Linked DNA regions of Aromatoleum petrolei. The protein of the gene in region 1 binds, or shares a complex with, the protein of each later gene. Links are inferred from orthologs where the notes say so. Each region holds a gene or a part of one and is shown in the gene's direction. Other genes may lie near its edges.

The links.
Region 2: the proteins of accB (region 1) and accD are in contact, whole or in part, in a solved structure (PDB 8UXZ), measured with the Escherichia coli proteins. The link is inferred for Aromatoleum petrolei from one-to-one orthologs.

What each region holds. Positions count from the first base shown.
Region 1 is NZ_CP059560.1:1,833,192-1,837,649, forward strand. What follows is about bases 605-3,325. They hold accB (acetyl-CoA carboxylase biotin carboxyl carrier protein), read left to right. Parts: upstream 605-1,600; coding sequence 1,601-2,050; downstream 2,051-3,325. Other genes in these bases: ToN1_RS08415 (TlpA family protein disulfide reductase), read left to right, coding at 605-998; aroQ (type II 3-dehydroquinate dehydratase), read left to right, coding at 1,056-1,547; accC (acetyl-CoA carboxylase biotin carboxylase subunit), read left to right, coding at 2,061-3,325. Outside these bases: ToN1_RS08410 (hypothetical protein), read left to right, coding at 1-434; more of ToN1_RS08415, read left to right, coding at 447-604; more of accC, read left to right, coding at 3,326-3,422; prmA (50S ribosomal protein L11 methyltransferase), read left to right, coding at 3,442-4,350; ToN1_RS08440 (zinc-ribbon and DUF3426 domain-containing protein), read left to right, coding at 4,350-4,458. UniProt on the Escherichia coli protein: This protein is a component of the acetyl coenzyme A carboxylase complex; first, biotin carboxylase catalyzes the carboxylation of the carrier protein and then the transcarboxylase transfers the carboxyl group to form malonyl-CoA.
Region 2 is NZ_CP059560.1:4,014,416-4,018,052, forward strand. Bases 670-3,637 are described here. They hold accD (acetyl-CoA carboxylase, carboxyltransferase subunit beta), read left to right. Parts: upstream 670-1,702; coding sequence 1,703-2,572; downstream 2,573-3,637. Other genes in these bases: trpB (tryptophan synthase subunit beta), read left to right, coding at 670-852; trpA (tryptophan synthase subunit alpha), read left to right, coding at 891-1,706; folC (bifunctional tetrahydrofolate synthase/dihydrofolate synthase), read left to right, coding at 2,588-3,637. Outside these bases: more of trpB, read left to right, coding at 1-669.

The sequences.
Region 1 (4,458 bases):
CCGAACTGCGCGCCTGGCAATCGCTGTATCAGGACGAAGAACAGGCCGAACGCCTGCTCGAGATGCGGCGTGCGGCGGTCGGCGTGATGCGCCTGCTCGACGAGTTTCGCCCCTACCTGACCGGCGGCGCCCTCGACGGCACGGCGGGGCGCTACACCGAGGTCGATATCGAACTCTTCCCGGAAAGCGCCAAGGAAGTGGAAATCTTCTTCCTCAACCAGGACATCGCCTACGAGCACCGCGAACCGCGCCGCCCCGCGCCGCACGCACCCGAGGCCATCCTCAGCTTCGACTGGGAACAGGTGCCGATCCGCCTCTCGATCTATCCGGCCGACTCGGAACGCTCGAACCGGCGGCACGCCGAGCGGGCGCGCCTGCCCGCGGTCGAAGCCCTGCTCGCGCAGGACCGGAGCGAACCCGAGCCGGTGCGCTGAACCGACGACAACATGAAGCCATTCATCCGCAATGCCCTGATCCTCGCCGTCGCGGCAGCGGCAGGGCTGGCCGGCCATTTCGCCCAGCGCGCCTCCCCCCCCTCGACCCCGGCGACGACGCAGGTCGCACGGGACGCCGGCGCCCCCATCCTCGCGCTGAACCTGCCAGATAGCAGCGGCCAGCCCCAGGCGCTGTCGCAATGGCGCGGCAAGGTGCTGGTGGTCAATTTCTGGGCGACATGGTGCCCGCCCTGCCTGCGCGAGATCCCGGACTTCGCTGCCGTCAGCCGGCGCTTCGCCGACGCGCCGGTGCAATTCGTCGGCATCGGCATCGACCAGCCCGACAACGTGCGCCGATTCGCCGAGGAGCACAAGGTCCCCTACCCCCTCCTGATCGCCCCGCTGCAGACGCTGACCATCACGAGCACGCTCGGAAACACGTCCCAGGCGCTTCCATTCACCGCAATCTTCGACCGGCAGGGAGAACTGGATCTCGTGAAGCTCGGCACCTTGAACGCAGCGGAACTTGAGGGCAAAATTCGCGCACTCCTCGCTTCGCGGTGAGCCGCGCGATGCGCTTTCACTGGACAAAGTGCAGCGATCTGCGGCAAACTTGCCGTCATGACGCGCTCAAAACGCAGCAAAGCCACCGAGGCCCCGCCGCCTCCGCAGACCCGCGTTCTGGTTCTGCACGGCCCAAACCTGAACCTCCTCGGCACTCGCGAACCTGATGTCTACGGCCGCACCACGCTGGCCGACATCCATTCCGCGATGGATGCGCGCGCCCGCGCCGCCGGGGTCGTCGTCGAGTCCTTCCAGAGCAATCACGAAGGCCAGCTCATCGACCGCATCCAGGCAGCGGCGGCGGAAGCGGTGGACTACATCATCATCAACCCGGCCGGCTACACGCACACCAGCGTCGCCCTGCGCGATGCGCTGGCCGCGGTGGCGATTCCCTACGTGGAAGTGCACCTGTCGAACATCCACGCGCGGGAACCCTTCCGGCATCACTCCTATTTTTCCGATCGCGCCATCGGCGTGATCTGCGGACTGGGCGCATACGGCTACATGGCCGCACTCGAATTCGCCCTCACGCAACTGCGGAAAAGTTAAACACAAAACCCCTCTGGCGGCCCCGCAGGGCGCCGCATAGTCCGGAGAACAGCATGGATCTGCGCAAGCTGAAGAAACTGATCGACCTCGTCCAGGAATCGGGCATTTCCGAACTGGAGGTCACCGAGGGCGAAGAAAAAGTACGCATCGCCAAGCACATCGCCGCGCCCACGGCACCTGCCTATCTGGCCGCAGCACCGATGGCGGCCCCCGCTGCCGCCCCTGCGACCAACGTGGTCGTCGCGCCTGTCGCCGATGCCCTGCCCGAGGGCAACATCGTCAAGTCGCCGATGGTCGGCACCTTCTACCGCGCAACGGCACCGGGCGCAAAACCGCTGGTCGACATCGGCCAGAGTGTCGCCACGGGCGACCGGCTGTGCATCATCGAGGCGATGAAGCTCATGAACGAGATCGAGTCGGAGTTCACCGGCACGGTCAAGGCGATCCTGGTCGAGAACGGCCAGCCGGTCGAGTACGGCCAGCCGCTGTTCGTCATTGCCTGATCGGCACGCCATGTTCGAAAAAATCCTGATCGCAAACCGGGGGGAGATTGCCCTTCGCGTTCTTCGCGCCTGCCGCGAACTCGGCATCCGCACCGTCGCCGTTCACTCGGTCGCGGACACCGAAGCCAAGTACGTGAAGCTCGCCGACGAATCGGTGTGCATCGGCCCCGCCGCGTCGGCACAGAGCTATCTCAACGTCCCGGCCATCATCTCGGCGGCTGAAGTCACCGACGCCGAGGCGATCCACCCAGGCTACGGCTTCCTCTCGGAGAATGCCGACTTCGCCGAACGCGTGGAGCAATCCGGCTTTGCCTTCATCGGCCCGCGCGCGGAAACGATCCGCCTGATGGGCGACAAAGTCAGCGCCAAGGATGCAATGAAAGCGGCCGGTGTACCCTGCGTGCCCGGCTCCGACGGCGCACTGCCGGAAGAATCGAAGGAAATCGTCAAGATCGCGCGCGCCGTCGGCTACCCCGTAATCATCAAGGCGGCCGGCGGCGGCGGCGGGCGCGGCATGCGCGTGGTGCACACCGAGGCGGCCCTGCTGAACGCGGTCGCAACGACCCGTGCCGAGGCGCAGGCTGCGTTCGGCAATCCCGTCGTTTACATGGAGAAGTTCCTCGAAAATCCGCGCCATGTCGAGATTCAGGTGCTCGCCGACGAACACGGCAATGCCGTGTATCTGGGCGAGCGCGACTGCTCGATGCAGCGCCGCCACCAGAAGGTCATCGAGGAAGCCCCCGCCCCCGGCATCGACCGCAAGGCCATCGCCAAGGTCGGCGAGCGCTGCGCCGAGGCCTGCCGCAAGATCGGCTACCGCGGCGCCGGCACCTTCGAGTTCCTGTTTGAAAACGGCGAGTTCTACTTCATCGAGATGAACACGCGCGTGCAGGTCGAACACCCGGTCACCGAGCTGATCACCGGCATCGACATCGTGCAGGCCCAGATCCGCATCGCGGCCAACGAGAAGCTGTGGTTCGGCCAGAAGGACATCCACTTCCGCGGCCATTCGATCGAGTGCCGGATCAACGCCGAGGATCCGTTCAAGTTCACCCCCTGCCCCGGCAAGATCACCAACTGGCACACACCGGGTGGCCCGGGCATCCGCGTCGACTCGCACGTCTACAACGGCTACACGATCCCGCCGCACTACGACTCGATGATCGGCAAGCTGATCGCCTACGGCGACACGCGCGAGCAGGCGATCCGCCGCATGCGCATCGCGCTGTCGGAAATGGCCGTCGAAGGCATCAAGACGAACGTGCCGCTGCACCAGGAACTGATGCTCGACGCGCGCTTCATCGAAGGCGGCACCAGCATCCACTACCTGGAGCACAAGCTGGCCGATCGCAACGAAGTCAAGAAGAGCTGACTAGCCGGAGCCGCTGCGCATGTGGATTTCCGTGACCCTGCAGGCCGAGGCGAACAAGGCCGATGCTCTGTCCGAGGCGCTGATGGAGGCCGGCGCGCTGTCCATCAGCATCGAGGACGCCGACGCCGGCACCGAGGCGGAAAAACCGCAGTTCGGCGAGCCGGGCCATCACCCGGTGGGCCTGTGGGACCATAGCCGCGTGATCGCGCTGTTCAGCGCCGACGCCGACCTCACGGTCGCCCTGGCACAGGCGGCCGCCGACGCAGGTTTCGACGCGGTACCGCCCTTCACCCTGGAAGAAGTCGCGGAACAGAACTGGGTGCAGCTCACGCAAAGCCAGTTCGACCCGATCCGCATCACCGACCAGATGTGGATTGTACCTTCCTGGCATACCGCGCCCAATCCGGACGCGATAAACATCGAGCTCGACCCCGGCATGGCCTTCGGCACCGGTTCGCACCCGACCACGCGCCTGTGCCTCGAATGGCTGTGCGATGCGGTCGCGCCCGGCGCCAGCGTGCTCGATTACGGCTGCGGCTCGGGCATCCTCGGCATCGCTGCGGCGAAGCTGGGTGCCGCCGACGTGCTGGGCATCGACATCGACGACAAGGCCCTCGAAGCCGCGCGCGACAATGCCGAGCGCAATGCTGTGACGATGCGCCTGCAACATTCGCGCGACACGCTCGACGCGCAGTTCGACGTCGTCGTCGCCAACATCCTGACGAACCCGCTGTGTGTGCTCGCCCCGCTGCTGTCTGCGCGCGTGGCGCCCGGCGGTCGCATCGCGCTGTCAGGCGTGCTCGACACCCAGACCGATCAGGTCATCGCCGCTTACGCCCCCTTCATCGCACTGCGCGTCGGCGCAACTCACGAGGGCTGGGCGCGACTGGAAGGCTCCCGGCCCGCCACCGGGGCCGGCAAGGACTGATGCTCGCCCGCTGCCCGGCCTGCCACACGGTATTCCGGGTGCGGAGCGAGCAGTTGCGCGCACACCACGGGCAGGTGCGCTGCGGCAGCTGCCTGGTGCCGTTCGACG
Region 2 (3,637 bases), 2.2 Mb from region 1 along the record:
GCTGGTCAGCACGGGGTCGCTACTGCGACCGTGGCCGCACGCTACGGCATGGACTGCGTTGTTTACATGGGTGCCGAGGATGTGAAGCGCCAGGCGGCCAACGTGTACCGCATGAAGCTCCTGGGAGCGAAGGTTGTTCCGGTCGAGTCAGGCTCCAGAACTTTGAAAGACGCGCTCAACGAAGCAATGCGCGACTGGGTCACGAACATCCACAATACCTTCTACATCATTGGCACGGTTGCCGGTCCGCATCCCTATCCGATGATGGTGCGCGACTTCCAGGCGGTTATTGGTACGGAATGTCTCGTACAGATGCCCGAAATGACCGGACGTCAGCCCGATTATGTGGTCGCCTGCGTCGGCGGCGGCTCGAATGCGATGGGTATCTTCTACCCCTATATCGGTGTTCCCGGAGTCAGGCTGATCGGCGTCGAGGCCTACGGCGAGGGGCTGGACTCCGGGCGTCACTCGGCCAGTCTTACCGGCGGGACCCCCGGCGTGCTGCACGGGAACCGTACCTACCTGCTGCAGAGCGAGGACGGCCAGATCATCGAGACGCACTCGATCTCGGCGGGGCTCGACTATCCCGGAGTCGGGCCGGAGCATGCCTGGCTCAAGGACAGCGATCGGGCGGAGTACGTCGGTGTCACCGACGAGGAGGCGTTGGCCGCGTTCCACGATCTGTGCCACCTCGAAGGCATTATCCCCGCGCTCGAGTCGTCCCACGCCATTGCCTATGCCATGAAACTTGCGCCGACCCTGCCGCGCGACAAGATCCTGCTGGTCAACCTTTCCGGTCGCGGCGACAAGGATATGCACACCGTCGCCGAAAAGTCCGGCATCCAGTTCTGACTTCGCGGGTCTTCGGCCCGCGCATCCCGATACCGCTTATGTCCAGAATCCAGTCAGTTTTTCAGAGCCTGCAGGCCTCCGGGCGGCGGGCTCTGATCCCCTTCATCACCGCGGGCGACCCCGCTCCTGAACTCACCGTGCCGCTGATGCATGCGCTCGTCGAAGGCGGAGCGGATATCATCGAACTGGGTGTTCCGTTTTCCGATCCGATGGCCGACGGTCCGACGATCCAGCGCGCGTCCGAGCGTGCACTCATCAATGGAATGAGCCTGCGCAAGGTCCTTGCACTGGTAAGCGAGTTTCGCGCGACGAACGGCAGTACTCCGGTCGTTCTCATGGGCTATGCGAATCCGATCGAGGCCATGGGCGTCGAGCGTTTCGTCGCCGCAGCCGCTGCTGCCGGTGTGGACGGTGTTCTTGTCGTCGACTACCCACCGGAGGAGTGCGCGGTGTTTGCACGCACGCTCAAGGCGGCCGACATCGATCCGATCTTCCTTCTCGCGCCGACTTCCACCGAACAGCGCATCCGCGAGGTCGCAACAATCGGCAGCGGCTACATCTACTACGTCTCGCTCAAAGGTGTGACTGGGTCGGGGGCGCTCGATTTCAATGATGTCGCCGCACGCATGCCGCAGATCCGGGAAGGCGTCGGCATGCCGGTTGGCGTCGGTTTCGGAATCCGCGATGCCGAATCGGCTCGTCGCATCGGCGAAGTGGCTGACGCGGTCGTGATCGGCAGTCGCATCATCGAGGAAATCGAAAACAGTCCGCTCGATCAGGCGGTAGCCCGGGTAAAGAACTTCGTTGCGGGCGTGCGTGCCGCGCTCGACCAGATCCAAGGAGCTCCGCGATGAGTTGGCTTCAGAAGCTGCTGCCGCCCAAGATCAAGCGCGCCGAGAGCGCTGCGCGCAAATCAATTCCGGAGGGTCTTTGGAGTAAGTGTTCGGCCTGTGAGGCTGTGCTTTATCGATCAGATCTCGAAAGCAACCAGAGCGTGTGTCCGAAGTGCGGCCACCATCAGCGCCTGCGTGCGCGCGCCCGGCTCGATATGCTGCTCGATGCGGAAGGGCGCTTCGAGATCGGCAATGAGGTCGTGCCGGTCGATTCGCTAAAGTTCAAGGATTCGCGGCGCTACACCGAGCGCTTGTCGGCCGCCAATGACGATACCGGTGAGGCCGATGCTATGGTCGTGATGCAGGGGGCCATCCTGACGGTGCCGGTCGTGGTGGCCTGCTTCGAATTCGAGTTTCTCGGAGGATCGATGGGCTCCGTGGTCGGTGAGCGTTTTGTGCGTGGTGCGAAGGCGGCCCTCGAGCAGCGACTGCCCTTCATCTGCATTACCGCCACCGGCGGTGCGCGCATGCAGGAAGGTCTCTTTTCGCTCATGCAGATGGCAAAGACGACGGCCGCGATCACGCAACTTGCCGAGCGCAAGCTGCCATTTCTCACGATTCTCACCGACCCCACGATGGGCGGTGTGTCGGCGAGCTTCGCCTTCATGGGGGACGTGGTGATCGCCGAACCCGGCGCGCTGATCGGTTTTGCCGGCCCGCGTGTCATCGAGCAGACCGTGCGGGAAACCCTGCCGGAAGGCTTCCAGCGTTCGGAATTCCTACTCGAAAAAGGTGCGATCGACATGATCGTCGATCGGCGCGAGATGCGCTCGAAGGTCGCCGAACTTCTGACCCTGTTGACCCGCCAGCCAGCAATCGGCGTCTGACTGCCGTCTCCCTTCATGCAATTTCCCGACTCCCTGAGCGGCTGCCTCGAGTTGCTCGAAAGCCGCCATGCCACCCAGATTCAGCTTGGCCTGGAGCGCGTCTCCCGTGTGCGCGACGCGCTCGGCGTGCGCAGCGACGCTGTGGTGATCACCGTTGGCGGTACCAACGGCAAGGGTTCGACTTGCGCGATGCTCGAGGCGATCCTGCTCGCTGCCGGATATCGTGTTGGCTGCTACACCTCGCCTCATCTGCTGCGTTACAACGAGCGCGTGCGCATCGATGGGCGCGAGGTTGAGGACCGGATCCTGGTGGATGCCTTTCGTGCCGTCGAGGAGGCGCGCGGACACACCTCGTTGACGTATTTCGAACAGGGTACGCTCGCCGCCTGGTGGGTATTCTGCCGCGAGCCGCTCGATGTAGTCATCCTCGAGGTCGGCCTGGGGGGGCGCCTTGATGCGGTCAATGCGATCGACCCCGATTGTGCCATCGTGACGGGGATCGCGATGGACCACATGGACTGGCTGGGCGACACGCGGGAGAAGATCGGCTTGGAGAAGGCAGGAATTTTCCGCGCCGGACGTCCGGCGATTTGTGCCGATCCGATGGCCCCGGCCACGCTGGTCGATCATGCACGCGCGATCGGTGCCGAACTGAAGCTCGTTGGCCAAGATTTCGGACACAGCGGTGACCGCACGCAGTGGGCGTGGTGGAGTAAGGGTGGTGTGCGTCGGGGAGGTCTTGCCTATCCTGCGCTGCGCGGCGCCAACCAGCTTCTGAATGCGTCGGCCGTACTGATGGCGCTGGAAACCCTGAGGCAGCGGATTCCCGTGTCCATGCAGGCGGTGCGCCAGGGGCTGATGCTCGTGGAACTGCCAGGGCGCTTCCAGGTGCTGCCGGGAAAACCTTCGGTCGTGCTTGACGTTGCGCACAATCCGCAGGCTGCGGGCGTACTGTCGGAAAACCTGTCGAACATGGGCTTTTTCCCCGAGACGTGGGCGGTCTTGGGAATGCTCGCGGACAAAGATGTTGAAGGGGTCGTGAGGCTGATCGAGGATCGCGTCGAC